4 regions of the Staphylococcus hyicus genome follow, and region 3 is predicted to be linked to each of the others. Evidence: predicted binding sites of a transcription regulator. Region 3 holds the regulator's gene; each other region holds the start of a gene.
The links. Region 3 encodes LexA, which represses DNA repair genes until DNA is damaged. Its sites were predicted from a motif close to CGAACATATGTTCG; they were not measured.
Positions count from the first base shown of each region.

Region 1 (7,947 bases), 490 kb from region 3:
CTCATATGGACCAGGTGTTGCTGACACATAAACTAATTGACGTGCTTTAGATTCAAACTCTTCAAACTTTAAAGGACGGTTATCTAACGCACTGGGTAAGCGAAAACCATGTTCAACTAATACATTTTTTCGTGCTTGGTCTCCGTTATACATCCCTCTAATTTGAGGCAATGTCACATGGGATTCATCAATCATAATAAGCCAATTATCACCAAAATAATCCAGTAACGTATATGGTGTAGAACCTAAAGGACGCAATGTTAAGTGTACTGAATAATTTTCAATACCAGAACAAAACCCCATTTCACGCATCATTTCCAAGTCATAATTCGTGCGTTGTTCTAATCGCTGTGCTTCCAAAAGCTTGTTTTCACTCCGCAATTTTTCTAATTGTGAGGCAAGCTCTTTTTCAATGCGTTCAATTGCGATTTTCATTTTTTCTTCGCGTGTAACGAAGTGAGATGCTGGGAAAAGTGCAAAATGTTCGCGTTCACGTAGCACCTCGCCAGTGAGATAATTAATTTCACTCACTCGATCAATTTCATCACCAAAAAATTCGACACGAATACAAAGTTCATCTCTTGATGCTGGGAATATCTCTACAACATCCCCTCTTACACGGAACGTCCCCCGTTTAAAGTCAATATCGTTACGTGTATATTGCACATCAACAAGTTTTCGTAATAGTTCACTACGATCCATCTCCATACCTACACGGATACTTACAACTAGGTCTTTATATTCTTCAGGGTTCCCTAGACCATAAATACAACTCACACTTGCGATAATAATGACATCATCACGCTCAAATAAAGCACTTGTGGCAGAGTGTCGCAATTGATCAATTTCATCATTAATAGAGGCGTCCTTTTCGATAAACGTATCTGTTGATGGGACGTACGCTTCTGGTTGGTAATAATCATAATAACTCACAAAATATTCAACTCTATTTTCTGGGAAGAATTCTTTAAATTCACTATATAATTGTCCAGCTAATGTTTTATTATGCGCAATAATTAATGTCGGTTTCCCCACTTCTTTAATCACATTACTCATCGTAAACGTTTTACCCGTACCTGTTGCTCCTAAAAGCGTTTGATGACGCTTACCTTCATGAATACCTTTTGCCAATTCAGCAATTGCTTTGGGTTGATCACCTTGGGGGTCAAAGTTTGATGCAATTTTAAACGCATGATGCTCCATTCATGTACGCTCCTTTCAACACAATATCAATAACATTTTATCAAAATTTAACACATTGTTCCAAACATCTGTTCGGGATTTTTGGTTTTATCCATACAACACAAATAAGGATAAGATTCCTACAAGAGGAAACCTTATCCTTCACTATCCTGTTGTTTATGGATATGCAATTGGTCGACAATAATATAACCGGCAAGTAACGATACAACGTCTAAAAATATAATCCATTCATTATGAAAGAATCCTTTATAAACAGAAGCGCCGATTAAAATAAGTGTAATGAGTGTCCCCACCCACTTACTTCGCGTAATCGCACTAAAGATGACAACTAGGACGCATGGAAAGAATGCAGCTAACATATACCATATCATCACAATCACACTTTCCTGTTTTTAAGAATTTGCATTGTCATTTCTCTTAATTCTGTGCGCGGGATGAATTTTTCTGTAAGCATTTCTGGAATGATATTTTCTATAAAATCTTGAACCGCATACAAATGATCAAATTGCATAATCGTTTCTAAGCTCATTTCATAAATTTCAAAGAAAAGTGGTTCTGGATTACGTTTTTGTATTTCACCAAATGTTTCATATAAGAGATCAATTTTATCGGCGACAGCTAATATTTGTCCCTCTAATGAATCGTCTTTTCCCTCTTGTAAACGTTGACGATAAATCTCTTGATATCTTTCAGGTATTTCCTCGGTAATAAAGGTATCTACCATTTCTTCTTCAACTTGTGAAAATAATTTTTTTAATTCACCACTGGCATATTTTACAGGCGTTTTAATATCTCCTGTAAACACCTCCGCAAAATCATGGTTCAAAGCTTTTTCATATAAACTTTTCCAATCCACATCTCGCCCATGATATTCTTCAACTGTACCTAAATATTGCGCAATTTTAGTCACTTTAAAAGAATGAGCGGCGACATTATGTTCAAAATATTTAAATTTACCTGGCAATCGAATTAATTTTTCTAAATCTGATAGCCTTTTAAAATATTGATGTACACCCATTACCAGACCTCCTTTAACGTTTTGATACCGTTCTAATTGCATCTTTGAAAGTATTTTTCTAGTTTGATGATAATATAACACAAATTTAAGGATTCTATCACTATATAAATTAATATACGATAAATATTCAAATTTAATGAATAAAATGATATTGATCATACACATCTATGATTCGATAGCTGACAATAAAAGGTGCAACCCAGTTCATTTCAGAAACCACAATTGCATTTCCTTTTATCGCTTCCACAATCGCAACGTGACCGTATGGACCTTCTTGCGAGACAAGAATTGCGCCTACTTTCGGTGTTGATGTCACGTGAAATCCTTCTTCACGGGCATTAATATGCCATTGCTTCGCATTTCCCCAATAGTTATGAATTGGATGCGCTAGTTCCTTACGTCTTTCAAAAGCATAGTAAGTACACTGTCCCCGCATATATAAATTTTGAAAATCAACATGTTCATACGTCACGTCTTGTATAACTGGACGTTGTAATAAATCCCTATGTGTTTTAACGGTATTGTGGTTTCCAAAAAAATGAGAGGGTGTGATTTGAGAAAGACGAATTTGTGCTTTTAAAGAAGTGAATGTATTAGAGTGGTACGGCGCGTGTCTAGTGTGAGGTGGTATAATAGGTGCTGATTTATGGTAGGCTTTTTGTAAACGTGGTTGAAATAATAGTGCTGCGCCTTTTGGAGAGAGTGCTAGCCATTGATTGGAAGATAGTTTTTCAAATGACGGATTGAACTGATAAAATGTACGCTTGGTTAAGTGATAACGCGTCAAAATCCCATTCAAAGTATCTCCCGATCTCACGATATGAATATGTTTATTAGGAATTCGTACCGTCTTTTGTCCCTTAACTGATTGTCTTTCTGTAGGGTTTAAAGTTTTTAATTCTTGAATGGTTGCACCAATTTTTTGAGACAATTCATAAAAAGATTGATGTTTTGGAACTTCGATGTCCTGTGTGAGTAGCGCATTAGCAACTGCCATTACAAATAAAAAATTAAATATCATATCATGTATAGAACTCCTTATATTAAAAACTTGGAGCATCACGATTTTGTTCACACTCCAAGTTTCCAATCCAATTAATTTAGTTGACTTCTTAAATATGCATCAATAAACGGCCCAATATCGCCGTCCATAACAGCATTCACATTTCCCGTTTCTGCATTAGTACGATGGTCTTTAACCATAGAATAGGGATGGAAAACATAAGATCTTATCTGACTTCCCCATCCGATTTCCTTTTGTTCGCCACGAATCTCAGCAAGTTCTTGCGCTTTTTGCTCAATTTCAAGTTGATATAATTTTGCTTTTAACATTTTCATTGCAGCTTCACGGTTTTTTATTTGTGAACGCTCATTTTGGTTATTAACGACAATGCCAGTTGGATGATGCGTAATACGAATCGCAGACTCCGTTTTATTAATATGTTGACCTCCAGCACCTGAAGCACGGAACGTATCCACTGTGATATCATCAGGGTTAATCTCTATTTCAATTTTTTCATTATTAAACTCAGGAATCACATCACATGAAGCAAATGAAGTATGGCGACGACCTGAAGAGTCAAAAGGAGAGATACGCACGAGGCGATGAACACCTTTCTCAGCTTTTAAATAACCGTAGGCATTATGTCCTTTAACTATCATCGTAACACTCTTAACGCCCGCTTCATCGCCAGCTTGATAATCCACGATTTCGACTTTAAATCCCTGTTGTTCACAAAAACGCTGATACATCCTAAGCAACATATTTGTCCAATCTTGTGATTCTGTGCCACCAGCGCCCGGATGTAGCTCTAAAATAGCATTATTCGCATCATGTTCTCCATCTAAAAGAAGCTGAAGCTCAAAACGATCAATTGTTGGCCCGAAATTGCGCACAAGCGCCTCAAGCTCATTTTTAAGATCTTCCTCTTCGTCTTCTTGTAATAGTTCATGCGTCGCTTTCATATCTTCAATGTCGTTATTAATGTCATGATACGTAGTCACAATTGACTTTAATGCGTTATTTTGATCAATAATTTGTTGCGCTTTAGATTGGTCATCCCAAAAATTCGGTTGCGCCATCATTTCTTCATACTCTTGAATATCGGTCTCTTTTTGTTCTAAGTCAAAGAGACCCCCTGAGTTGATCGAGCTTTGTCTCGAAATTTTCAATCATACGTTTAATTTCAGATAGTTCCATTTGGGTACTCCTCATCATTAAAGTTTATTTGCCACAACAATTTTTATATTTCTTACCACTACCGCATGGGCAAGGTTCATTACGACCCGTTTCTTGATCTTTAACAATCGGCTTAGGTTTCACTTTTTCTTTGCCATCGTTTGCTGAAACATGTTGCCCTTCAAATTCTTTCGTCTTTTCACGTTGAACATCATCTTCGACAGTTACAACAGATTTTAAGATATATTTACTTACATCTTCTTCAATGCCCTGCATCATAATATCGAAAAGTTCATGCCCTTCATTTTGGTAATCACGAAGCGGATTTTGTTGGCCATAAGAACGTAAATGTATCCCTTGTCTTAATTGATCCATTGTATCAATATGAGACGTCCATCTTTCATCAATTGAACGTAATAAAATCATACGCTCAAATTCAGGCATACGGTCACCCAATGCGTCACTTTGACGTTGATATGCTTGTTCAATTTTAGACCAAATGACTTCAAATATATCTTCACGATCTTTACCCTTGACTTCCGATTCTTTTAATTCACCTTCATGTAAAAACACATCTTCTACATAATGAATTAATGGTTCGTAATCAGGATTTTCAGCATCTTCATTGACGTGAAATTGTATTGTACGTTGTAATGTAGATTTCAACATTTCGATTACAAGTTCTGAGCTGCTTTCATCATCGATAATTCGGTTACGTTCTTCATACATAATTTCACGTTGTTTACGCAAAACTTCATCATATTCAAGAATACGTTTACGTGCGTCAAAGTTGTTCCCTTCAACACGTTTTTGTGCAGACTCTACAGCGCGTGAAACCATTTTAGATTCAATTGGTGTCGAATCATCCATACCTAAACGGTTCATCATCGCTTGCATACGTTCTGAACCAAAACGCACCATTAAATCATCTTGTAAAGATAAATAGAAGCGACTATCTCCTCGGTCACCTTGACGTCCCGAACGTCCACGTAACTGGTCATCTATACGTCGTGACTCATGTCTTTCAGTCCCGATTACAGCGAGACCACCTAGTTCTTCTACACCTTCACCAAGTTTAATATCCGTACCACGCCCCGCCATATTTGTAGCGATTGTAACCGCACCACGTTGACCTGCATCAGCGACAATTTCTGCTTCACGTTCATGGTTCTTCGCATTTAAAACGCTGTGACGAATACCACGTTTTTTTAGTAAATTAGAAATGTATTCACTTGTTTCTACTGCAACGGTCCCTAATAAAACAGGTTGACCTTTGCGATGCTTTTCGATGACTTCTTCTACTACAGCGTCAAATTTCCCTTTTTGGCTTACATAGATTAAGTCAGAATGGTCCACACGTTGTACAGGGCGGTTCGTAGGAATTTGAGTCACCGTCATATTGTAAATGTTTCTGAACTCTTCTTCTTCCGTTTTCGCAGTTCCCGTCATGCCCGCTAGTTTGTTATACATTCTAAAATAGTTTTGGAAAGTAATAGAGGCCATTGTTTTAGACTCGTTTTGAATTTTAACGGATTCTTTTGCCTCTATAGCTTGATGTAATCCTTCTGAGAAACGACGTCCTGGCATCGTACGTCCAGTAAATTGATCGACAATTAAAATCTCGCCATTTGTGACCATATAATCAATATCTCTAGCCATTGTGTAATGCGCTCTGAGTGCAAGGTTGATATGGTGAATAATGTCTACGTGTCTAACATCGTATAAGTTGTCTAATTTAAACATACGCTCTGCTTTATCAATACCTTGTTCGGTTAATTGAATTGCTTTTGTCTGAACATCGTAATTATAATCGTCCTCAGCTTTAAGCATTTTGGCAAATACGTTCGCTTGTGTATACAAAGATGTTGATTTTTCCGCTTCACCAGAAATAATTAAAGGTGTACGCGCTTCATCTATTAGAATCGAGTCAACCTCATCAATAATTGCGAAGTTCAATTTGCGCATAACACGGTCTTCTTTATAATTCACCATGTTGTCTCTTAAATAATCAAACCCGAGTTCATTGTTGGTACTATACGTAATATCTTGAGCGTACGCGTCACGTTTTTGATCCGTTTGTAAACTATTTGTATTTAAACCGACAGAAAGTCCTAAAAATTCATATAAATGTGCCATCTCTTCACTTTGAGATGATGCTAGGTATTCGTTGACTGTGATTACGTGCACACCGCGCCCTGTTAAGGCATTTAAATATGTTGGCATTGTAGCAGTTAATGTTTTACCTTCACCAGTTCTCATCTCAGCAATATCACCCTTATGAATAGCAATACCACCCATGATTTGCACTCTATATGGAATCATACCAAAAACACGTTTTGATGCCTCTCTTACTAGCGCGAATGCTTCTGGTAAAATTTCATCTAATTTGTCGTCTTGTTTTCTTCTATCTTCTATACTTTGTAATTGTTCTTGAAACGCACGTGTTTTTGCTTTAATTTCATCATCTGTTAAAATTGCCATATCTTCTTCTAGTGCGATGACTTTATCAGCAATTTTACCTAGTCGTTTCACTTCTCGGTTATTACCTTCAACCAGTTTTGTTAAAAAACCCATTTATTTCGCTCCTTTAGCAATAAACTCTATCGCTTACAACAACACATCATATCATTTTTAGGTATAAATTTATACTCATATACTTATGTCTTAAGAAAATACTAATATTAATACGCTTTCTTTGTGCAACTATGAAATAATAGCCGTACATTTTCTTGTATCATACAGAAAACCAATTCGTGATACTATAAAAACGTCACGTGTTTTAGCTTATTTTCATTTAAGTGAGTCAATTATAAATTTGGGAGATGAGTAAAAACCTACCAAAATTGCCATAAAGACATACGCAATGATTTATATTTTTTAAATTACACTCTTTTATAGCAATTAGCAGCATCACAACTTTCACTAATCCAATAGCATTTAAGTTGTACATAAAAAGGTTTATATCAACGATTAAATAGATATAACACTTTAACGTGAGAGGCGTTATGATGTGATCAACGTGTTGGTAAACGTACATAGTTTTACCTATGTACTTATAATGAACTAAAGGACTAGAACATTCATATGATGTCCCAGTCCCATAAGGCAAACAACTTTTATATAATTAAATCAATTACTCTAATGATTCTGTTTCAATCAAACCATATTTACCGTCTTTTCGGCGATAAACAATGCTTGTTCCTTCTGTATCTCTATCGTGGAATACGAAGAAATCATGGCCTAATAAATTCATTTGAAGCACTGCTTCTTCAGAATCCATCGGCTTTAAACCGAAAGTTTTAGAACGAATGATTTCGATTTCAGAATCACTTGATTCATTATCGATGTCTGGTGTTGTTGCTTCAGCATCTACAAAAATATCTTGTTCATTTCCACGGTCACGATTTTTACGGTTAACACGTGTTTTATATTTACGAACTTGACGTTCTAATTTATTCGTAATTAAATCGATGCCTGCATATAAATCATCATGACGCTCTTCCGCTCTTAAAGTAACATTTTTCAACGGAATTGTTACTTCAATTTT
Region 1 is NZ_CP008747.1:2,049,891-2,057,837, forward strand. Features, by position in the region: gene uvrB (excinuclease ABC subunit UvrB) at 1-1,203, opposite strand, end outside; gene SHYC_RS09695 (CsbA family protein) at 1,338-1,574, opposite strand; gene SHYC_RS09700 (YfbR-like 5'-deoxynucleotidase) at 1,580-2,221, opposite strand; gene SHYC_RS11890 (COG3942 and LysM peptidoglycan-binding domain-containing protein) at 2,355-3,242, opposite strand; one part of gene prfB (peptide chain release factor 2) at 3,317-4,348, opposite strand; one part of gene prfB (peptide chain release factor 2) at 4,350-4,421, opposite strand; gene secA (preprotein translocase subunit SecA) at 4,446-6,974, opposite strand; gene hpf (ribosome hibernation-promoting factor, HPF/YfiA family) at 7,534-7,947, opposite strand, start outside.
Region 1: uvrB (excinuclease ABC subunit UvrB) is a predicted target of LexA. The motif match lies at 1,265-1,278, and genes of this name have one in related genera.

Region 2 (7,947 bases), 330 kb from region 3:
TTAGCAGCCATGTATGTCCTCGCCTATGTCTGGGTCATTTACACAGTATTTTTCGTTCCAGGTGGTTCAATTTTCTTTTTACTTGTTCTATTAAGTTTTCCGTGGCCTGTAAAAGTGTACCGCCGTTTTAAAAAGAATGACACACCAGAAACAATGATGCCAGCCATGATTGCTGCTGGAAAAACGAATACATTTTTCGGTTTACTTTATGCATTAGGTATATATATTAGTGCGTTATTAGGTAATATTTAAATAAAAACCCACTTAACAACTTAAACGTTAAGTGGGTTTTATGTCATCTTTTTTTATTTGAATCAATTGGTGACGATAATTAAAAAATTGGCGATAGCTTAAGTATGTTGCTACAAGTGCTGAAATGATTGTGGCTGTTGTATGAATAAAAACAACCATAAGCTGAAATTTAATCGCTTGTAATGGCGGCACTCCCGCAATAATCAATCCTGTCATCATACCCGGAATGGAAACAAGCCCATAAGTCTTCACAGAATCGATGGTTGGGACAATAGCCACTTTAATACTTTCACGTATCGCTTCTTTTGCTGCAAGTGAAGGCGTTGCACCTAAAGATAACTTTGCTTCAATCGATTCCGTTTCCTTTGTGAAAATACGATTAAGATTTTGGTAGCTTAAATTTATCGCTATCATTCCATTACTTCCCACCATACCTGCGACTGGTATGATTTCATTTGGTGTAAAATCGATCGCGCCAGTAAGTAAAACGCCGCCTAACGACAAAACTGCTCCTGTCATAATCGCTACAAAGGACACCCAAAATACATGATGCATTATAGTAGATGCACGTTTTTTAGTATTTGCAGCTGCATTAATCATAATCACTAAAATGAGCGCAAGCACAATCCACATCTCTTCTACTTTAAATACAAATTCAAGTAAATAACCAATTAAAACCAACTGAACGACTGCTCTTACAGCCGCAATGATTAAATCTTTAGCGATGCGAAGTTTTTCTTTATACGAAATAATGATAGGTATCAGCAACAAGAGTGATGTCAAAAGTAAAGACGTTGTTGTCATACCGTCTCCTCCTTCACAAGTTCACCGTTATGTATCGTCATAATACGATGAAAATGTCGATGACTTTGTTCGATATTGTGCGTGATCCATAACACTGCTGTCCCTGTCTTGACCATCTCAAAGATTAGTTTTTCAATGGCTTGACTATTTTTATCATCTAAAGCGCTCGTTGCTTCGTCTAGCAATAACACTTCGGGCTGATACATTAATTGTCGTGCGATAGTTACACGCTGTTGTTCTCCCCCAGACATATGTTGCACGCGCGCGTTCAATTTATATTTTTTAAGTCCAACGGCCTCTAACAACGCCTTTGCGCGTGCTTTATCAAATGTATCCTGACGCGCTAACGATGGGAAAGCAAGATTATCATATATTGTTTCTCCAAATAGTTCTAATCGTTGTGGTAAATAGCTGACCCGTCGTCTTAATATTTCAGGTTCATATGCTTGATATGAATGACCTTTGAAAAGAATGTCCCCCTCTGTTGGTGAAATTAAATCCGCAATCACACGCAATAATGTACTTTTCCCACTTCCTGACGCCCCTACAACTGCTATCGCTTCGCCTTTTTTTACGTTAAAATTAATTTGATTTAAAATGCGCTGATCATCTACATGATAACTCACATTTTTTAAATCAAGCATAGCATCCCTCCTTAGTTTTTATAAATCATATAATCATAAACATGACCGTATAACGTTTTTTCAATATATGACTTAAAACCCATATTTTCATATAATCTTCTCGCACGTACATTATTACGATCACAATTCAAACTCAGCGTTTGACCTTTATATTTTTCAAAAATATACTTCATTAACGCTTTCGCAATACCCCGTCCTCTATATTGTGGAAATGTAGCAATTGATTCGATATACCTGTCTGTATCCTCAGCCTCTTTAACAGGTAATGGTGTTTTTGTGGATAGAGGGAGACTTTTAGCACGATGGAGCATGGTCCAACATTGTTCATAATATAACTCCTTATTCCCATCATATGTAACAATCATGCCTGCTACTTGACCTTCAACGTCATACACATGAACATGAAGATAACTATTTCGATAAGACGAAGATATTACACTGTCTTTTATGGCTTGTATGACCTCGGACTGGTGGTATTTTCTAACAATTTCTAATTCCATATCTTGCCAAATGAGATATGTTAATGTTGCAATCGCTGTCGCATCGTTTATCGTCGCTTTTCGTATCATACCATTCCTCCTATAATCCTATTTTAGAGGAATACATCATTTTATGGAACAAAAGTACACTTGTAAGGTACAGAGTAAAATACACATAAAAAAAGAACATTGCGATTGCAATGTTCTTTAAACGGAAACGGAGGGATTCGAACCCTCGCGCCGCTTTCACGACCTACACCCTTAGCAGGGGCGCCTCTTCAGCCAACTTGAGTACGTTTCCTAATGGCTCCACAGGTAGGACTCGAACCTACGACCGATCGGTTAACAGCCGATAGCTCTACCACTGAGCTACTGTGGATTCATATTATTTTTTTGTAAGCACAGATACTATTATATCAATTCACCCCAGGAAATCAAGAGTTAAAATTAAAAAAGTTAACGGAATATTTACACTATAGGAGGGGAAGTTCCGTCAACTTTACGTTTTGCACAATGTAATCACGCCATTTTTCTACTCTACTGCATAAAGTTCATTCAAACCAATCGTCAGTCGATCTGATTGCCGTTCATTTGAAATCGTAAGTTCATTATTGAATGTATTAATCGAAGTAATGTAGCCTTCTATCGTATGAATGTAACCCGAACGCCAGTAAGAAATTTTAGCATTTTCATTTTTAGAAATTTTAAAGTGCAACATATGATTGATTTCTATGATTTGATCTTCACTCAAATCCGGACGATCAATTTTATGTTGATTTGCTTCAAACTGTTTAATTCTTTCAAACTGTTCTGGAAGTGTCCCAAAAGGTGCCCATTTGACAATGCCACGCCCCATTGGTATACGACCATTTAAATATTGACGGGGTATTTTCCGATAATCCGTTTCTGTTTGATACTTAGGTGGTAGTGTACGATCCAACATATTTATCACCTCGCACTCATTATAGAACATATGTTCGTATTTGTGAAGTGATTTTTTTAATGCTTCAACCTTTGACCCATTAAAAAACGGCTTAAGAAAAACGCACACCGTTAAATGTCAGATTAAATATCCATAATCGTCATTATGAACAATAGCGCAGAAAGTACAAAAATACTTACTGTTAACGGAAATGACAGTTGATGTTTCATTTTTGTTCAAAAGACACTCCCCCGACCTTTAACTGACTTTTGAATACCATACAAACAATTGATATCTCAAAAACAATTTGGACAATATTCAGAATAATGGTAAGTCGATTCTTATTATAATTAATCAAACAACGATTTTTAATTGCCTACATATTATTTTACAATACGATGAGAATACGTTCCCTTCTATTTTGAGTTAACACACTATAACTGCTTTTTAAAACGCAACATATCTCTGCACCAAACGCCATTTTCATAAATAGGTGCTTCATTATCTTGAATAAAGAAATCAAATATCACATCTATTAATCTAAAACCTGCTTTTTGATAAAATGCAATTTGATTAATACTTGAATTGCCAGTACCCACAATCATCTCTTTAAATTGATTTTCAGTTGCATAAGCTATTGCATGATCAAGTAGTTTTTTTCCAATACCTCCACCTTGTTTAGAAGCTTTAACAGCAATATTCACTAATTCAATACGTTCAGAATCAAGCATCACTAAAATATAACTACCTACAATACAATTATCTTCTTTCTATACGATACATATTCCAGATTTTAAGTGTTCCATTACCCTTTGATAAGAAGGATCAGCAAGTAATAATAAATCCATTGGCGGTTCTTCATTCAATTTCACTTTTTCAAACATAATGACATCATCCTTTAACATAAAAACACACTTATACCTCTACATTAGCATACTCAATAGAAGTATAAGTGTTAATACAACAAAATATGAATCCGTTTTAAATTACATTTGGAATACCATTACATCGCGCGTTTTTACTTGCAATAACAAATTCAATCGTATGATTTAAGCATACACAAAAATTACCTAAGGATTTTAATAAAATGTTAATTATTAAATATGTTGAAAAGAAAACTTTAAAATGATGACTCATATGGGGCCCTCCTTAACATCAATAGTTAGCCTACTATACCCTTTAATTTTCATATTAGTTGCATGAGTCAATATATCAAATAAAAGTTGGGATAATTAATAAGATAATAACGTTGAAGGTTCTATACTTCTGGAAGATTTGGAAATGGTTTTGACGCATTAGGTCCTGGTTCGTAGTTGGTACGTTGATTTTCTAATATCGCATATCTAGAGAGCGCTTCATAAATGTTGAAGTTGTCTTTATTATAATCTATAGGCTTCTCGGGATTTGTAGTAAGTGCTTTCGCTTTGCGGTCTAAATGGTAGGAAAATGTAATACAATTATGAAATTGTGTTGAAGCAGTATGTTCTGATACATTTAAAATAACTGATTGACTGTTTACAAAAATAATTTTAGATTTAGCACCTTTTAATTTTTTAATTCGTTCTACAAAATGCATATTAATCCAGCTATTTTCGGTTGCGCGATCGGAATGTGACGGGAAATAATACGAAGGGAATATCGGAGTGATATTAATTGGAAGTTTACTTTTGAGGCTCGAAATACGACGTGTTTGTTCTTTTCTAGACTGATACGTTTCACCATAACATTTACAACTGTTTTCAATGATTTGAGTCAGCGGTTCGTGAACAATGATTGGTGGCTCATCATATTTCAAAATTTCAGTACTTTGATTGATGCCGTTTGGTCCATCCGTGGGACGTAAAAACATGTCTCCTTTCATAATAATATAGTTGTTTTCTTTGATTTGATTTTTCATTGGGTTCCCCCTTTTTGGATTAATTTTTGTCTCTATGTACTATCCATTATATCTAAACAAAACTATATGTCAACGAAAATTAGATATTTTATGAAATTTAACTCCGTGCATTCTCCTCGTATCTTTTTAAAACTTTTAAAAATTCAGAATTTTCATTGCATTTGTGTTATTGTTTCGTTATACTGATAAATAACTATTTAATCAACATACAAGGAGTGATTTGCTATGAAACATCAACTCGATGCAAAAATATATAATAATACGCACGCAATGCAAATGGTTCATCAACTTGCTGTAGAATTAGTAATTGAAGACGCATTAAAAAACCAGCGTAAGCAACAACTTAAACACTTAATTGATGAGGCACTACAAAACAAAAACGAAGCCAACTTCAAAACGTATACAGCTGAATATTTGAAATTGGAGGAACTTGAAGTTGAAATCATTTCATAACTACAATTAAAAACAGGCCGCCACATTGCACGCAAACAATGAGCGACCTGTTATTTTTATACCATTAGATCAATAATATCTTCTTTAGAAATGTCACCGAAATAATAATAGAAATCATAGTTAGCTAACGCGTCTTGAATCGCTTCTTTTTGATGAAATACGCCTTCTAATGCATATTCTAATTCCGTAACATTTCCTTCTCCAAAGAAATCACCAAATATTTTCGCATGTTCGATGCGGCCCTTTTTAACGTCTAATTTAATTTGAATAAACCCTTTATCAAATTTATGTTCTCTTTCAAAGTTATATTTAGGATTTTTACCATAATTCCAATCCCAAGTTCGGTATTTTTCGTCACTAAGTTTTTCGATATTGTGCCAGTCTTCATCTGTTAATACATATTCTTCAACTTCATTTTCTCCAAAAAGTTGTTTTAAAATAATGTGTTTAAAGTCTTCGATATCTAATGGTTCGGCTAAAAATTCTTGAATATTAGCTACACGCTTGCGCACTGATTTGACACCTTTAGATTGAATTTTAGCTGGATTAACCCTTAATGCATTTTGAACTTCATCTAACTCACTATTAAGCATTAATGTGCCATGGCTAAACATACGGTCTTTCACTTTTACCATTGCATTACCTGATATTTTAGCTTGACCTACTTGAATATCATTACGTCCAGTTAATGCTGCATCGACACCCATTTCATTTAAAACATCAACAATCGGTTGCGTAAACTTCTTGAAGTTATGAAAACTTTGCCCATCATCTTTGGTTATAAAACTAAAGTTTAAATTACCAAAATCGTGATATACTGCGCCACCACCAGAAATGCGCCGCACAACATCAATGTGATGTGCATTAATATAAGGTTGGTTCACTTCTTCAATTGTATTTTGATTCTTTCCAACAATAATAGAAGGTCGATTAATATAAAATAAGAAATAACTATCCTCTTTATCCATTGGTACTGTATTTAAAACGTACTCCTCCATAGCTAAATTCAATGTAGGATCCGTGATATTATTGTTACGAATAAATTTCATGTCAATTCTCTCCTTTTGATAAGGTTGATCAATTTTAATATCGCACGATACATGGTTAAAAGCTACTGTTTTCACTTAGAGATGACAAAAAGATTAAAATTAACGCAAATTGTTTATTTAAATTGTAAATTTTAGTACAATATATGCTAGTTAAATTTCTAAGGGGGCGTACATATGACGATTGCTGAAGTTGGAGACATCGTAGAATTTTACGATGGTATTAGAGGTAAAGTTGAGAAAATCAATGACAACTCTGTTATAGTAGACCTTACAATAATGGAGAATTTTGCTTCTCTTGACTTGCCAGAAAAAACAGTCATTAATCATAAAAGATATAAGATTGTTGAACAAGAAGGTTAATCTATGATGAAAAAATTAAACAAGCCGCTACTTTGGTTTATCTTAAGTTTTATTGGTTTTCACATTATTTTACTTATAATGTGGGGAGAATATAATGTTTACTGGCAATTATATACAGGTATTATGCTTATCGCAGGTATCAGTTACGTCTTTTACCAACGTGATATCGCGTCAAAACGATTACTTACTTCAATCGCAATAGGTTTAGCAACCGGCATACTGCTTGTACTTGTTCAGGTCATTATTGCTTTAATCACCTCAGATCTCAGCTATACATCACTTATTAAGCAACTGTCTCGAACAGGCGTCTATTTCAAGTGGCAAATGTTAATAACGTTACTGTGTGTCATGCCCTGCCATGAATTATATATGCGTACGATATTACAAAAAGAACTGACTATACTAACGCAACGACCTTGGGTAGGTATTGTTATTGGAGCTATTTTATCGAGCTCATTCTTTATTTATCTTGATCGTTGGTGGATTGTTCTTTTTATCTTCATATGCCAACTTATTTTAGGTTTCAGTTATGCCTATACACGTCGAATTGTCACAACAACAGTAGCACAGATTGTAGCGGTGGTCCTTTTACTTATTTTTCATGGGTAAAAGATATGGGTGTGAGCCTCAGTCAATGGATTAGCCATTGCGTCATCCCCTATTACATTTCTAAGCATATGCATAAAAATGTAAATAAAAACTTTCTAAATAGAATGGGGCTGGAACTCACGTTCCAGCCCCATTTATTCATTAAATATCTCTTTTTCTTCTTTTCAATAAAACTAAACCAATTAGACTCATTAATCCAGCGACTAAGATTGGCTGTTGTCCAGATTCACTTCCTGTATGTGGAAGTTCCTCATGTAGATTATGCTTCTCTTCATGTTTTACATGCGCTTTTCCATCATTATTTATTTTATTAGATATCGTACTCATCACTTTAAATTTAGGTTTTTCATTTACAACCGTTGGGACGAATTCATCAGTCTTTGGTGATTCCTCTTTTTCTTCATCCATTCTAGGTGAATCTTCTTTTACTTTAGGCGTTGGTTTTAATTCATTATCTTTCTTAGGCGCGTCATTTTCA
Region 2 is NZ_CP008747.1:1,889,336-1,897,282, forward strand. Features, by position in the region: gene SHYC_RS08910 (1,4-dihydroxy-2-naphthoate polyprenyltransferase) at 1-252, shown strand, start outside; gene SHYC_RS08915 (ABC transporter permease) at 280-1,056, opposite strand; gene SHYC_RS08920 (ABC transporter ATP-binding protein) at 1,053-1,700, opposite strand; gene SHYC_RS08925 (GNAT family N-acetyltransferase) at 1,712-2,269, opposite strand; tRNA gene SHYC_RS08930 (tRNA-Ser) at 2,392-2,480, opposite strand; tRNA gene SHYC_RS08935 (tRNA-Asn) at 2,484-2,558, opposite strand; gene SHYC_RS08940 (YolD-like family protein) at 2,712-3,122, opposite strand; partial or broken gene SHYC_RS08945 (GNAT family N-acetyltransferase) at 3,536-3,859, opposite strand; gene SHYC_RS12570 (hypothetical protein) at 3,872-4,006, opposite strand; gene SHYC_RS12305 (hypothetical protein) at 4,083-4,238, opposite strand; gene SHYC_RS08950 (competence protein ComK) at 4,360-4,998, opposite strand; gene SHYC_RS08955 (IDEAL domain-containing protein) at 5,224-5,451, shown strand; gene SHYC_RS08960 (lipoate--protein ligase) at 5,508-6,500, opposite strand; gene SHYC_RS08965 (YkvS family protein) at 6,675-6,860, shown strand; gene SHYC_RS08970 (CPBP family glutamic-type intramembrane protease) at 6,867-7,469, shown strand; gene SHYC_RS12310 (fibrinogen-binding adhesin SdrG C-terminal domain-containing protein) at 7,611-7,947, opposite strand, start outside.
Region 2: SHYC_RS08940 (YolD-like family protein) is a predicted target of LexA. The motif match lies at 3,146-3,159, and genes of this name have one in related genera.

Region 3 (7,947 bases):
CCTCTTCGTAGTGATTTAAAAAGGCTTTCACTTCTTTCATTTGAATCTCATCTAATCCATCATCCATGAGTTCTTTATAAAAAGTATCTATAATTTCAATAGGTTTCATTTTTTTAATATTGTGAGAGGCTTTCACATGTTTCGTCGATTCATACTCTTGTTGTGTGAGTGCCAAGGTGTTCGGAAACACTTTTTTAAGTTGTTGCATTGGATCTTTAACCATTTCAAGCTCTGATAAACTGAAATGAAAATAATCGTCTTTGTTAGTATGTTTAAAACGACCGTTTATTGCATCATCAAACGTCGTTTCAACATATTGGAGTTGCCTTTCTGAGGTCAACGGTATAAACGTTTGAGTATAATCATCTTTATTAAAAGTGAAACATCTCATTCCTTTAGTTTGGTTGACTTCAGAAAACGAATACTGTAATAACGAGCCACTATAATAAATATCATTTTGATTTAAAGCAAAAGGGTGATGAATATGCCCTAACATTACTGCGTCAAATAACGACACACAATGTGGACGCACACTTTCAATCGTCCCAACAGTGAGTTCTCTTTCGGAATCACTTTTTGGTGCACCAAATAAAGTAAAATGTCCAATCAACACATTTTGCTTTGAGGCATCTATCTGAGGCTTAATACGTTCTACAAGTTGTGTAATAGTTTCTTCATATGTTGAAACTTCCACACCTAAAAAAGCTCTCGCTTCTGCCAGTGTAAAAAAGGGCAACGTATAAAAACACACATTTCCTAAAGTAATTGGTTTTTCAAAATCAGCTAATTCCGTACGAATGTATAGTTGATTCTGTTTGAACCAGTGTGCACCATATCGTAAACGCTCTTTACCATCGTGGTTACCATTTGTAATAATCATTGGTATTTTTAAGTCTATATTTAAACGTGCAATCGTGCGTTCCATTAATTCAATAGCTCGTTTACTTGGCATTGCAGTATCAAATATATCTCCTGCTATAATCAGCACATCAGGATTTTCTTTTTCAACTTTTTTCACAAATTCCTCTAAAATAGCGCACTGATCTTCTAGAAACGAGTGACCATTTAACACTTTTCCTAAATGCCAATCTGCTGTATGTATCACTTTCATCTTATCACTCCAGAACATTTGTTCTATATTATTTTAATAAAGGCTATAAGCCATTGCAAGTAAAAACCGAGCTCATTTTAGCATGTCATTCTCATGCTATAATAAACAAGCTCGGTTTAAATGATATCCATTTTATGAAGCATTTCCTAACTGACGTTTTATATTTCTATAACGTAATAACATCGCAAGTCGCCATGGTAATAACATACTAAATGCTAATAAGAAAAACATCCCTGCCAATTCACCCGGATGGACTGAGTTACCAATATAAACTTTTAATAACGTCCGCATTATTAACAACGATACTAAAATAATTGGAAAGGCTTTTGATTTTTTTAAATAAATTTGGTGGTTTTTCACTTCAAAGTGTGACGTAAGGATTAATATCGATGAAAAAATAAACCCTACGATAACGGATTCTAAAATTTCTAAACCCGTTAATCTAAAATAAGGCACTACATACATCAATGCCCCTGTTGCCATAAAAAGCGGTGGCAACATGATTTTTTTAGTATTGACAGGATATTTTTGCGCTTTCACACGAATAAAAATAACGATAGCGCTCATAAAAAAGGCGACAAGAATTGAAAATACTAAAAACGTCATACATAAATCTCCTTTGTAGTTAACCAATAATAAGCGTATTATATCATACTAAAAAGCGAAACGTCATTGAAGTGCGCTCAATCATATTGACGCGCATAAAAAAAGACTCGGAAACTATCTCACTTCCGAATCTTTTTTAACATTTAAATGTTGGACATTAAAACTTTTTGTCCATGTTTTTATTCATCATTGTCATCATTTGATTAATTTTTTTCTGTGATGGTTTTTGACCCATTTGCATCATCATCATACGTAACATTTCTTCGTTAATTGGAGGATTTTTCTTTAAATAATCCATCATATATTTACGTGCGAGGAAAAAGCCACCTACAAGTCCAATGATAAGTGCAAGTACAATTAATACGATTGCCAACCATGTAGCCATTATTTCACCCACTTTCTCTATCCTTTTGCATTTTACTAAAATTGGTACAAGTTTTCAAGGTCATTCCAATACTTTCATGAAAATAGAGAGCGGACATAAACGTCTCGCCCTCTATCCATAGGAAATCGTCTATAATGTGGAAACCACCGATTATAGTTTTACGTTGAAATACATCATTTAAAATAACTATGACAATTATAATGATTCGATTTGAGAAAGAATATTTTCTTTAGTGAAACCATATTTTTCAACTACTAAATCTCCAGGCGCACTTGCACCATAACGGTCAATACCAACAACAATACCTTTCATACCTACATATTTATGCCATCCAAGCGTTGCACCCATTTCAACTGCAACACGTTTAGATACTTCTGGAAGTAATACCTCTTCTTGATAAGCTTTCGACTGTTGTTCAAATGCATGCCAGTTTGGCATTGACACGACACGTACACCTTTACCACGTTGCTCAAGATCTTTCGCAACTTCAATAACTAAGCTCACTTCAGAACCCGAAGCTAACAATACGTATTCTGGTGCTTTTTCTGTTTCATATACAACGTAAGCCCCTTTACGTACACCTTCTTCAAGTTTTGATTCTTCGACATCTAACACTGGTAATCCTTGACGTGTTAATACGAGTGCTGTAGGTGTGTTGTTAGATTCTAAGGCAACTTTCCAAGCGACACGTGTTTCATTGCCATCTGCTGGACGAATCACGTTTAAGTTAGGGATCGCACGTAAACCAGCTAATTGCTCAATTGGTTCGTGTGTTGGACCATCTTCACCAACCGCAATCGAATCATGCGTGAAAATGAACGTTGAACGCACACCCATAATAGAAGAAAGACGTAACGCTGGTTTTAAGTAATCACTAAATACAAAGAAAGTTGCACCATAAGGATGTAACCCCCCGTGTGCTGCCATACCATTCACTGCAGCTGCCATCGCAAATTCACGCACACCAAACCAGACATTTTTACCTGTGCCATCTTCTGCAGAGAAGTCGCCTTCAGCTTTAACGTTCGATTTATTTGATGACGCTAAGTCAGCTGAACCACCGAAGAATGAAGGTACAGATTTACCAATGGCTTGAATGATTTCTCCAGAATCTGCACGAGAAGCCGCTTTGTGACCTAACTCGAAACGTGGTAACGCTTCGTCATAGTTTTCAGGTAATTCTCCTGCAATGGCTAATTTAAACTCTTTCGCAAGTTCAGGATATTTTTCAGCATATGCTTCCAAATCTTTTTTCCATGCAGCTTCATGTTCGTCTGCACGTTTGATCATCGTTTCATTAAAGATTTCATACACACTATCATCCACTTGGAATGTTTGAGTCGCGTCTAATTCATAATTTTTGAATGTTAATTCACGTTCTTCTTCACCTAGTGGTGCACCGTGAGAACTGTGACTGTTAGATTTATTTGGAGAACCATAACCAATGATTGTTTTTACTTCAATGATTGTAGGTCCTTCTTGAGATTTTGCTTTTACAATTGCGTTGTTGATGGCTTCCATATCATTACCGTCTGTAACAAGGATATGATTCCAACCATACGCTTCAAAACGTTTTTTAATGTCTTCAGAGAAAGACTTATTTGTTTTGCCGTCTAAGGAAATATCATTTGAGTCATATAAAGTGATTAGTTTATCTAATTTTAGATGACCCGCTAAAGATGCAGCTTCATGAGAAATTCCTTCCATTAAGTCGCCATCAGAAGCTAATACGTAAGTATAATGATCTACAACAGAAATATCATCTTGATTGAATTTTGCAGCTAAGTGTTTTTCAGCCATTGCCATACCTACTGACATAGCAAAACCTTGACCTAGTGGCCCTGTTGTAATTTCTACACCTTTTGTATGGTTGTATTCAGGATGTCCTGGTGTTTTGGAATCCCACTGTCTAAATTGCTTTAACTCTTCTAATTCTAAGCTGCCAGAAACGTGAAGCAAGCTATATAAAAGTGCAGAACCATGACCCGCAGATAAAACAAAACGGTCGCGATTGAAATACGTATTAGAATTAGGATTAAAATTTAAATGTTGCGTCCAAAGTGTGTAAGCCATTGGTGCAGCACCCATTGGTAAACCAGGGTGACCAGAATTCGCTTTCTCAATTGCATCAATGCTAAGCGCACGGATGGTATTTACTGCATGTGTGTCTTTTTGTCCAAACATATTATGACTTCCTTTCTATTTGCTACTAGGGTTATTATACCTTATATCCACGTATAAAACCTATAATTTCTTTTGTATAAACAGTGAACTAACGACGTGTATGATTTTGCTTTTGAATTTCTTTTAATTTTTTAGGTGTCACGTCATTACCCTCAGGGTCAATCACTTTAGTATGTTCGATTTGATCTTTAAAACTATTTCGAAATGAAGCAAGATATTCACTTCTTAAGCGTGATTGTTCTTTTGCTTCAGCTTCGGTCAAACCTTCACTTTTCTTTTTCTTTGCTAGTGCATTAATACGCTGTAATTTTTCTTGACTAAGCATATATGAAAACCTCCGTCAATATTCTCTACAAAATATAACAGAAAAGACGCATAAAACCAACCGCCATGACTCATAACTTGAATTAAAAAAGACAATGTGAAACGTCATACATCATTTCACATCGTCCTCAGAAAATCTCTATATTTATTAGTTTTTAGTTTCATTACTGTGTGCCTCATTTCTATGTCTTTATATCATATGTTCGAATTTAAATCTATCGAACTGTCACAGCGAGCACATTTTGTTGATCCTTTGATTTTTGTTCGTATTTTTGTACGTGTTCCGTTTGATTAGAATTAATTTGATGGTCTGTCATTTCGTACGTTTGTTCTGTATGCGCAGTTTGACTTGTCATTATAAAGAATACGAAAAAGATAATCATAGAAGCAACAAAAACAGATACATATAGATATATTTCATTTAATTTCACTTTCATCATTATCAACATCTCCTAGAACATTTGTTTGTGTAATTACTTTAACAGAACGAATGTTCTGTGTCAACATAAAACGAACAAATGTTTGTTCTGTTCGGATAACTATGCTATAATGTACATAAATCATGCAAAGGAGTGTAATCTAATGAGAGAACTGACAAAAAGACAAGAAGAAATATTTGAATTTATCAAACATATTGTTCAAACGAAAGGTTATCCGCCAAGTGTTCGTGAAATTGGAGAAGCTGTTGGATTGGCTTCAAGTTCAACCGTGCACGGCCATTTATCACGCCTTGAAGAGAAAGGTTACATCCGTCGTGACCCTACAAAACCTCGAGCAATCGAAATCGTAAGTGAGCTCATGGGTGAACCAGTAAATATGGAAGAAACAATTTATGTACCCGTTATCGGTAAAGTTACCGCTGGTACGCCGATTACTGCTGTGGAAAATGTTGAAGAATATTACCCACTTCCTGAACACTTTACTTCTACACATAATGGCCAAATCTTTATTTTAAATGTTGTAGGAGACAGTATGATTGAAGCTGGCATTTTAGATGGCGATAAAGTAATCGTAAGAAGCCAATCAATCGCAGAAAATGGCGATATCATTGTAGCAATGACGGAAGATGATGAAGCCACAGTAAAACGTTTCTATAAAGAAAAAAATCGTTATCGCTTACAACCTGAAAATAGTAGTTTAGATCCTATCTACTTAGAACATGTCACTGTGCTAGGTAAAGTAGTAGGCCTATTTAGAGAACTGTAATTCAATGAGATCTCCTTTGCTTATATAAAAGGGGCTGGTAATTATGTCCCAGCCCCTTCTCAATTACTTCACGTTCAATGTTAAAAAATTCGTTTATTTATGATAGTGGTATTTAAACAAATCATCATACATTTCAAAATCATTGTCAACATTAATTTTATATCCTTTAATAACATTAGTAATTAGGTTACATTCATATTAAGTTTTAGGCACTTTATCTCATTCCAGTCTAGTTCCTTTCATAGCTATTACATTTTATATAAAATCAAAACTACCCGTGTGAACGGGTGGTTTGTTCTGCGGTTGAAAGCCTCTGTTACTGACCAGCCATTGTAAGGGCACTGGAAAGATCAGCCAACTGTACTACTTTCTCAGCGACCCCTAAAAGGGTCCTATTTTTTTCTAAACTTTTTATTTTCTTTCCCTGTGAATGGGTCTATATATTCCATCATTGTGAGTTGTTCTGCAACGATATCCTCTTGTAATTGATTTCGAATGTATTCTTCTATTACCTTTTTATATCTTCCAACTGTATCTACTTAAAATCCTTTACACCAAAACTTCCTATTACCATATTTATATTTCAAATGTGCATGTTTATCAAATATCACTAAGCTACTCTTACCTTTTAAATATCCTACAAATTGAGAAACACTCCGTTTTGGAGGTATACTCACAAGCATATGAATATAATCTTTACATGCTTCAGCTTCTATGATTTCAACACCTTTTCTTTCACATAGTTGTCTCAGAATTATTCCGATATCTCTTTTTAATTTTCCATATATTATTTGTCTTCTATATTTTGTTGCGAAAACTATGTGATACTTACAATTCCATTTTGTATGTGCTAAACTGTTTGTGTCGTTAGACATTATGGCATCTCCTCGTATAGTTAATTTTGGTTGGCTGACCAAGTTTTATTCTATCATGAGGAAATGCCGATTTTAATACAACGGTGAAACCTCTCCGGAACCATACGCATAGCGCATGGTTTACTTTTATATAATAAGAAAAGCGTAAGACGATAGCTATCGCCTTACGCTTCTTTCTTATTTAATATTTCTTTAACACGTTCTAGAATATCCTTAGTTTGTTGTTCGATATTGGGCATATCTTGAACTTTCATATTATAAGTATTCATACTATCAACCTCATTTGATTGATTTTTTCCCAATATTAAACGGCGTTAAACATTATCCAGTATAATTTTCAGTCCAATAAGGTTGTTTATTTTTATTGAAGTCTACCCCTACACCAAGTGTGGATACATTAGGATGTAGGATGTTTTTTCGGTGACCTGCAGAATTCATCAACCCTTGGTGCGCAAAGATTGCACTTTGTTGACCATAAGCAAGGTTTTCCGCTGCTGTTCTATACTGGTGTCCATCTTTTTTCATACGATCAAATGGTGATTCACCTTTTAAATTCGTATGTTCAAAATACTGATTCACTGCCATATCATGACTATGTTTACGTGCAGTGTCAGCTAACGCTTCAGAGTAGTTTAATGCTTTTAAATTGTTTTGTACGCGTGTTGCATTGACTAAATAATAGTCTAGTTTTTCATAACTTTGAGCTAAACCTTTTGAAGGGGCACCATACTGACCATTTAATCGGTTTTCCATCTCTTTACTCACTTGTAAAAGCGCAGTTAACTGATTGCTACGATGTTTATCATAAAATGCAGTTGTATAGATGCCATCTTTCTCAAACACATCATATTCATCGTTATTTTGGCGGTATAATGTATTTCCTTTTTTGATTCCTTCAAGGGGTTTACCTAATTTATCACGCACCACATTTTGTGGTGTGTTGTATTTAATACCTGATTTAGAAGTAATGATATTTTGATTCGTAAATAAACCATGAACTTTACCATTAATATAACTTACTAAGATAAAGTCATTAAACTTGTTATGATATACATGCCATTTTGTACCGTATTCATTATCAAGTACAGCTGATGCTTTACCGAGTTTCGCCTCTACATCTTTTTGTGACATGTTAATCTGAATGTTGCGTATCGCAAACGCTTGTTGATCTGGAGTCTTTAATGCTGTATGTGATTTATTACTGTCAACAAGTTGATCTACTTTGGTAGTAACAGGTTGCGCCAATTTTTGTGTCG
Region 3 is NZ_CP008747.1:1,564,206-1,572,152, forward strand. Features, by position in the region: gene sbcD (exonuclease subunit SbcD) at 1-1,111, opposite strand, end outside; gene SHYC_RS07450 (CcdC family protein) at 1,244-1,717, opposite strand; gene SHYC_RS07455 (YneF family protein) at 1,875-2,114, opposite strand; gene tkt (transketolase) at 2,298-4,286, opposite strand; gene SHYC_RS07465 (DUF896 domain-containing protein) at 4,375-4,611, opposite strand; gene sosA (DNA damage-induced cell division inhibitor SosA) at 4,826-5,050, opposite strand; gene lexA (transcriptional repressor LexA) at 5,193-5,816, shown strand; partial or broken gene tnpA (IS200/IS605 family transposase) at 6,209-6,691, opposite strand; gene SHYC_RS07485 (CAP domain-containing protein) at 7,013-7,947, opposite strand, start outside.

Region 4 (7,947 bases), 1.2 Mb from region 3:
TAATATGAAAATTTTAGTTGTTTGTGGTCACGGATTAGGAAGTAGCTTTATGGTAGAGATGAATGTTCAAGAAGTGTTGAAAACGTTAAATCTTGAATCTACAGTTGATGTTGAACATAGTGACATTATGACAGCGAGTCCTGAAATGGCTGACTTATTTATATGTGGACGCGACTTAGAAGAAAATGCAGCGCGCTTAGGAGAGGTTTTAATTTTAGATAACATTTTAGACAAACAAGAACTAGAAAATAAATTAACAGCAAAGTTAAAAGAATTGAATATAATTTAATGTTTGGGGTGTTCATATGAAAAGCATTCTTGATTTTATTGTGGATATTTTAAGTCAGCCAGCGATATTAGTCGCACTCATTGCGTTTATAGGTTTGATGGTTCAAAAGAAACCCGCTTCGGTTGTAACGTCTGGAACGATAAAAACGATATTGGGATTTTTAATTTTAAGTGCAGGTGCAGGCGTGGTTGTACAATCACTTGAACCCTTTGGAAAAATTTTCCAACATGCGTTTGGTGTTCAAGGGGTAGTACCAAATAACGAAGCGATTATTTCGATTGCATTAGCAAAATATGGAACAACAGCAGCATTAATCATGGTATTTGGCATGTTAGTGAACATATTTATCGCACGTTTTACGAATTTAAAATATATTTTCCTTACTGGGCATCACACATTTTATATGGCTGCCTTTTTAGCGATTATTTTAACGGTAGGTAAAGTCAATAACACACTAACAATTGTGATAGGTGCGGTGATTTTAGGTTTAATCATGTCTGTCTTTCCAGCGCTGGCACAACCAACGATGCGTAAAATAACAGGGAATGATCAAGTTGCCCTTGGGCATTTTGGTACAGTCAGTTACTGGGCAGCAGGTGAAATAGGTAAGTTGTTTAATGGGAAATCAAAATCTACGGAAGACATTCAATTTCCTAAAGGCTTAAGTTTTTTACGCGAAAGTACAATCAGCATTTCGATTACGATGGTGGTATTATATTTAATCGCATGTCTTTTTGCGGGAGTGGACTTTGTCCATAAAACGATAAGCCATGACCAAAACTTTATTGTTTTTTCTTTAATTCAAGGGGTCACATTTGCAGCGGGGGTATTTATTATTTTGACAGGTGTTCGTCTTATTCTGGCAGAAATTGTACCTGCTTTCAAAGGAATTTCTGAAAAATTGGTTCCCAACTCTAAGCCAGCCTTAGACTGTCCGATTGTTTTCCCTTATGCGCAAAATGCTGTATTAATTGGCTTTTTTGTAAGCTTTTTAACGGGCGTACTCGGAATGTTTGTGATGTTTATGCTTGGTGGTGTTGTGATTCTTCCAGGTGTTGTGCCTCATTTCTTCCTTGGTGCAGCTTCAGGTGTATTTGGTAATGCCCGTGGTGGCATTAAAGGTGCCATTTTTGGTGCGATGATGAATGGTCTGTTGATTACATTTTTACCATTATTATTCTTGCCATTTTTAGGCGATTTAGGCTTAGCAGCGACAACATTCTCAGATACAGACTTCTTAGTTGTAGGTATTGTCTTTGGCAATATTGTTAAAACATTAGGTGTTGTGGGTGTGGGTATTGCGATCATCATCATTGCAGCAGTCGCGATACTCTTGCAAAAACGCAGCAACAAAACCATTTCATAATGAATTAAGCACGCTGAAGATGTGTTCAATATTGAAGCCTTCAAAGTTCATCAACCAATGAATTTTGAAGGCTACTTTAATGTTATTTTGAACATTTTATTGACTTGGGAATATGAAGGATTTTATAAGACTAATCCAACCATGGCGGCAGAAATGATAGAAGCTAACGTGGCACCGAGCAATAATTTTAACGCGAAGGCAGCTACCTTATTGCCTTGGTCACTACTAATGCCTTTAATTGCTCCTACGATAATACCTACTGTACCGAAGTTGGCAAAGCTGACCAAATATACGGAAATGATACCGACAGTACGGTCACTTAAATTTTTTGCCATATCTTTAAAATCTAGCATTGCTACAAACTCATTGGTAATCAGCTTCGTTGCCATAATGGACCCTGCTTGGACAGCTTCACTCCAAGGAACACCGATAATGAAGGCGATAGGCGCAAAAATGTATCCTATCAGTTGTTTAAAGTTAAGCCCTACAGCGCTAAAAATGACATTAATCGCTTCCATTAATGAAATGAAGGCTAATAACATAATGGCAACTGTAATCGCAATCTTAAAACCATCTATCGCACTGTCGCCAATCATTTGGAAAAATGGTGTCCGTGATTGGCGCTTTGTAGGTGTTTCAGTAAGGTTTTCAATGTCCACATCTGCATCGTTCGCTTCATATGGATTAATGACACTCGCAATGATGAGTGCACTAAAAATGTTTAACATCACTGCGGTTACGACATATTTTGGTTCTATCATTTGCATATACGAGCCTAACATGGCCATACTTACAGCACTCATTGCGGAAGTGGTAATTGTGTATAATTTGGCTTTGGAAAGTTTCGGTATAAGGTCTTTAATCGTTAAAAAGACCTCTGGTTGTCCCAACATACTTGTTGAGATGGCAAAATAACTTTCTAAGCGACCCATTCGCGTGATTTTGTTAATTACTAAGCCGACATATTTAATGATAAACGGTAATATTTTAAAGTAATTTAAAATACCTATTAATACAGATATAAAAACTAAAGGGAGTAAGACGTGCATAAAAAATGTAAAGCCGCCTTTATTTTCTAAATCACCAAATACAAAATCGATGCCTGCTTTACTGATGTTCATTAACCCTTCAAAAAATTTACCGAGTGCTGTTAAGATATTGAGACCGATAGACGTGTTCATCATAAACAAAATCAGTAAGACTTGAATGACAAGCATAATGAGGGTCTTTTTAAAATCAATATGTTTGCGATCAAAACTGACGATATAGGCGATAAATAATGCAAATACCACCCCTGTCATCGTAAATAGTATGGACATAAACATCACCTACAGTTTAGAATATGATACTGCGATTTGTGCGCCAACGACTGCATTATTTTCGACAAGTTTAATATTTGTTGCAAGGGACTTACCTTCCGTTTTTTCGACAATTTTACTTAATAAAAATGGGGTAGAGTCTTTGCCTCGAATGCCTTTTTTTTCGGCCTCTTTCACAGCGTCATTAATAATTGTATCGATATACGCTTTGTCTAATTGATCAGCTTCAGGTACAGGATTTGCGATCACCATGCCACCTTCAAGTTGGAGGTCATGTTTCACTTTACAAATCGAAGCGATGTCATCGACATGATTTGCTGTTGAATTTAATTTGACGCCGCTTTTACGTGTGAAAAAGGCTGGAAGTTCTTCGGTTTGATAACCAATCACAGGAACACCTTTTGTTTCAAGATACTCCATCGTTTTTGGTAAATCTAAAATCGATTTGGCTCCAGCACAAATAACAGTGACATCTGTTTTTGAAAGTTCATCCAAATCCGCAGAAATATCCATCGTTTCTTCAGAACCACGGTGTACGCCTCCAATGCCACCTGTCACAAAGAACTTTATATCTGCAAGTGCTGCACATATCATTGTAGAAGCCACTGTTGTCGCACCGATTCTTTTTTGCGCGATAACTTCTGCTAAATCACGACGTGACACTTTTGCGACATTGTCACTTTTCGCGAGTAATTCTAACTCATTATCTTCTAAACCGATTTTGACCTTGCCATCTATTAATGCGATTGTTGCAGGTACTGCGCCTTGATTACGTATGATTTGTTCCACAGTTTTTGCCATCTGTACATTTTGTGGATAAGGCATCCCGTGAGAAATGATAGTAGACTCTAAGGCAACAATTGGTCGGTGGTTTGATTTTGCATCTTGGACTTCTTGAGACAACTCAATGTATTGTTTCATTTTGATATTCCTCCATATCTCGTAATAATTGTTTTTTATCTAAGTTTTGTCGAACCGTGTATTGCGTTTCTATTGTTTTACGCGCATTGACTAAACCGGCTTTTAAAGTATCTTCAATATCGAATCCTTTTAGCCAGCTGTAAATCACCGCACTTGAGAAAGCGTCGCCAGCACCTGTGACGTCTTCAACGTGTGAGGATGGAATGACTTGTTTCATAAATGTTTGCGTTGAACTACTATATATCAGTTCTTTCGTGCCATTCGTAATAATCACGTGACTAATGCCGAGATCATTTAATTGTTTGGCAGCGCGTTTTAAATCTTCAGTATCATTAATTGTCATCTTCAAAAAAGTTTCCGTTTCATCGCGGTTAATAATGAGCCAGTCAATCGCATGTAAGGAATCAGGCATATGTTTCATTTTTGGTGACGATACAGGAATGACGACGAGTTTAATGTTGTGTTTTTCACTATAGGCACATAAGAAATCAAGTGAATCTTTTGGTAAATTGAGATCGACAACGATACATTTAGCTTTCCGAAGTAAGTGAGTACGCTTGATTAAGAATTCTGGTGTCATTTCGTTATACACTTCCATGTCGGCAAGACCGTATTCCATATTGCCATCTTTGTCGATTAAAGCCGTATACGATCCTGTATTGGCGTTCTCAACTTGTTGGACGTGATCAAGACTCATAAAAGGACTGGACAAATGCTTAATCATGTCCCATTCACTATCATTTCCACTCGCAGAAAGCATAGCAATATTTTCACCTAAACGACCAAGGTTCTCAGCAATGTTGCGTGCGACACCTCCAACTGAGCGCGTTGATGTGACTGGGTTCGATGTTCCTTGTTGCAATGTTTGATTGACGTAAAATTTACGGTCAAGATTTGTAGCACCAATGCATACGATTGGAAAGTCATCATTGAGAACGTAGGCTTTACCGAGCACGTATTCTTTTCGAATGAGACCGGAAATAATATTTGCGACAGCAGGTCGAGAAAGTCCAACAGCTTTCGCTAATTCTTGTTGAGAGATGAATGGATTGTCTTGAATGCGTTCAAGGATTAATTTTTCATTTTTATTCACTATGGCACCTCCTAGTAAACAAAAGTTTGATTATTAAACTTTTGTTTAGGTTAGCAAATCAGCAACGTAATGTAAACGCTTTCAAAAGAACGTTCAAAAAGTTTACAAATTTCATTATATGTGCGATGTGCTTTTAAAAGTATTTTTCTGTAAGTTTTGTGTAGGCGACCCCAAATTATAAAAGTTGTCAGAATTTTGTGTTGACTTCAATACGTGAGTATAATAAACTAGTTTTAATTTCATATTACTTATCCAGAATGGTGGAGGGACAGGCCCTTTGAAGCCAGGCAACCTTTTAAGTTAGGTGCTAATTCCTGCAGGTGACATGCCTGAGAGATGAGTCTGATTACGTCACGTCTATCTTTCGAGGTAGGCGTTTTTTAATTTTAAGGGGGAATCAACATGACACAAGATTATCGATTTGAGACGCGACAATTGCACGCCGGACAAGAAGTGGATGCAGCTACGAATGCACGCGCACTTCCGATATATCAAACGACGTCGTTTAATTTTAACGATACGGATCATGCAGCCAATTTATTTGGTTTAGAAGAATTGGGGAATATTTATACGCGCCTGATGAACCCGACAACGGCAGTACTTGAAACCCGAGTAGCAGAACTTGAAGGCGGGATTGCGGGAGTGGCTGTTGCTTCAGGCATGGCGGCTATCACGTATGCGATTCAAGCTGTCGCACATGCAGGTGACCATATTATCGCATGTGAAACGTTATATGGTGGGACGCATACATTATTCACACATACGCTGTCTAAATTTGGAATAGAAGTGACACTCGTTGATACGAAAGACCCACAAAATGTAACTGCGGCCATTAAAGCGAATACAAAAGCACTATTTGTTGAAACCATTGGTAACCCTGAAGGCAACATCGAAGACTTTGAAAAAATAAGCGCAATCACAAAATCTTATGGCATTCCACTCATTGTAGATAATACGTTTGCATCACCGTATCTCTTTAGACCGATTGAATACGGCGCAAATATCGTTGTCCATTCCGCGACCAAATTTATCGGAGGCCATGGGACATCAATGGGTGGTGTCATTGTAGATGGTGGGAACTTCGATTGGAATAATGGTAAGTTTCCTGGATTAAGTGAACCTGATCCATCGTATCATGGCATCATCTTTAGCGAAAAGTTTGGTGACGCTGCACTGGCCTTTAAAATTCGCACGACATTATTACGTGATACAGGTGCCGCATTGTCACCATTTAACGCATTTCAATTAACACAAGGGTTAGAAACATTGTCATTGCGTATGGAACGTCATGTTGAAAACGCGGAAAAAGTAGCGCATTATTTATCGAACCATGCTAAAGTTGCGTGGGTGAAATATGCGGGACTTGAAACGAGTCCATATTACGACCTTAAAACAAAGTATTTGCCTCAAGGTGCTGGAGCTGTATTTACATTCGGTGTCAAAGGCGGTTATGAGGCAGGGAAGCAATTTATTGAAGCATTAGAATTATTTTCATTACTCGCAAATGTAGGAGATGCGAAATCGTTAGTGATTCATCCTGCTTCGACGACGCATCAACAATTAACGGTTGAAGAACAAGCGGCAGCAGGTATAGCACCGGAAACCATTCGACTCTCTATTGGACTCGAACATATTGATGATATTTTAAACGATTTGGCAAAAGGTTTTGCTGCGATTAAATAAATGGGGGATCTGTGTGACATCGATACAAAAACAAACATTAGAAACGTTGAAAGCCAAAAAAGAGGAATGGCAAGTATATGTGCCAATCAATAAAGCTGCGCATATGATGAAAGAATCTAAAATAAAAGAATATGAAGAGGCGATTCAATTAAAAATGAAAACAGAGGAATCCTATTAAAAGTGGGGAGTGCACCCAATTTAAAAAAGGGTACAGACAAAGTATAAACAAATCATTCGTCATCAACCCAAAACTTCATTATAATGAACACAAATCTTTGAAAAAGTGGTGAATGCGACATGAAAAAAATTATGATTGTCAATACAAGCCATACACAATTTGACGGCACAGATAAACCCACTGGCTTATGGTTAAGTGAATTAGTCCATTTCTATGATGTCTTTCATGGTAATGAAGATTACCAAATCGATTTATACAACATTAAAGGTGGCGAAACACCTTTAGATCCTGTCAGTTTAACACCAGGTATATTAGACAAGCTGACAAAAAGTTATTATGAAAATGAATTGTTTATGGATCAATTAAAGTTAACGCCAAGTATTGACACAGCAGATCCGTCCGCTTACGACGTGATTTATTTTACAGGAGGCCATGGTGTGATGTATGATTTCCCAGGAAATACGCATGTACAACAAGCGATTAACACGATTTATGATAAGGGGGGCATCGTGGCATCTGTATGTCACGGGGCAGCGGCCTTACTCGAAGCGAAGAGACCGAATCATTATTTCCTTATCGACGGGAAAAAATTAACAGGATTTTCAAACGCTGAAGAAGTATTAGCGAATCGCAAAAAAATAGTACCTTTTGAACTCGAATCAGAATTGAAACTTAAAGGTGCGCAATATACGAAATCAAAAGTACCTATGAAAGGGTTTATCCAAGTGGATGGTAATCTGATTACAGGTCAAAATCCAGCATCGGCGAAGAAAGTAGCTGAAGCGGTTAAAGATGCATTAGCGTCGAAATAATGGTGTGCCTCCTTGTATGAATTAAGGGATTTGAAAGCAACGTCATGGTTTATTTATGATGTTGCTTTTTATATTGCGGTAAATCAAAAAAGGGTTTCGAATGGCATTCGACTGAGGTAATATGGGAAAATAAAGTATCTAATTCCATAATATTTTTTAATCTTAACGCTATATTTTTGAGGGGTGACATTTATGGAGCGGGTCCATTATCATGGGATAACCTTTGTGTTATTTATTACGGGGCTCTTAGTCATGTTTAGTTTATACAGCACGATAACGATAGGTG
Region 4 is NZ_CP008747.1:310,439-318,385, forward strand. Features, by position in the region: gene SHYC_RS01255 (PTS sugar transporter subunit IIA) at 1-3, shown strand, start outside; gene SHYC_RS01260 (PTS sugar transporter subunit IIB) at 5-289, shown strand; gene SHYC_RS01265 (PTS ascorbate transporter subunit IIC) at 306-1,655, shown strand; gene SHYC_RS01270 (NupC/NupG family nucleoside CNT transporter) at 1,778-2,974, opposite strand; gene SHYC_RS01275 (pseudouridine-5'-phosphate glycosidase) at 2,984-3,895, opposite strand; gene SHYC_RS01280 (carbohydrate kinase) at 3,879-4,988, opposite strand; SAM riboswitch class I at 5,234-5,331, shown strand; gene SHYC_RS01285 (O-acetylhomoserine aminocarboxypropyltransferase/cysteine synthase family protein) at 5,391-6,671, shown strand; gene SHYC_RS12220 (hypothetical protein) at 6,685-6,849, shown strand; gene SHYC_RS01290 (type 1 glutamine amidotransferase domain-containing protein) at 6,969-7,661, shown strand; gene SHYC_RS01295 (MFS transporter) at 7,887-7,947, shown strand, end outside.
Region 4: SHYC_RS01280 (carbohydrate kinase) is a predicted target of LexA. The motif match lies at 5,004-5,017, and genes of this name have one in related genera.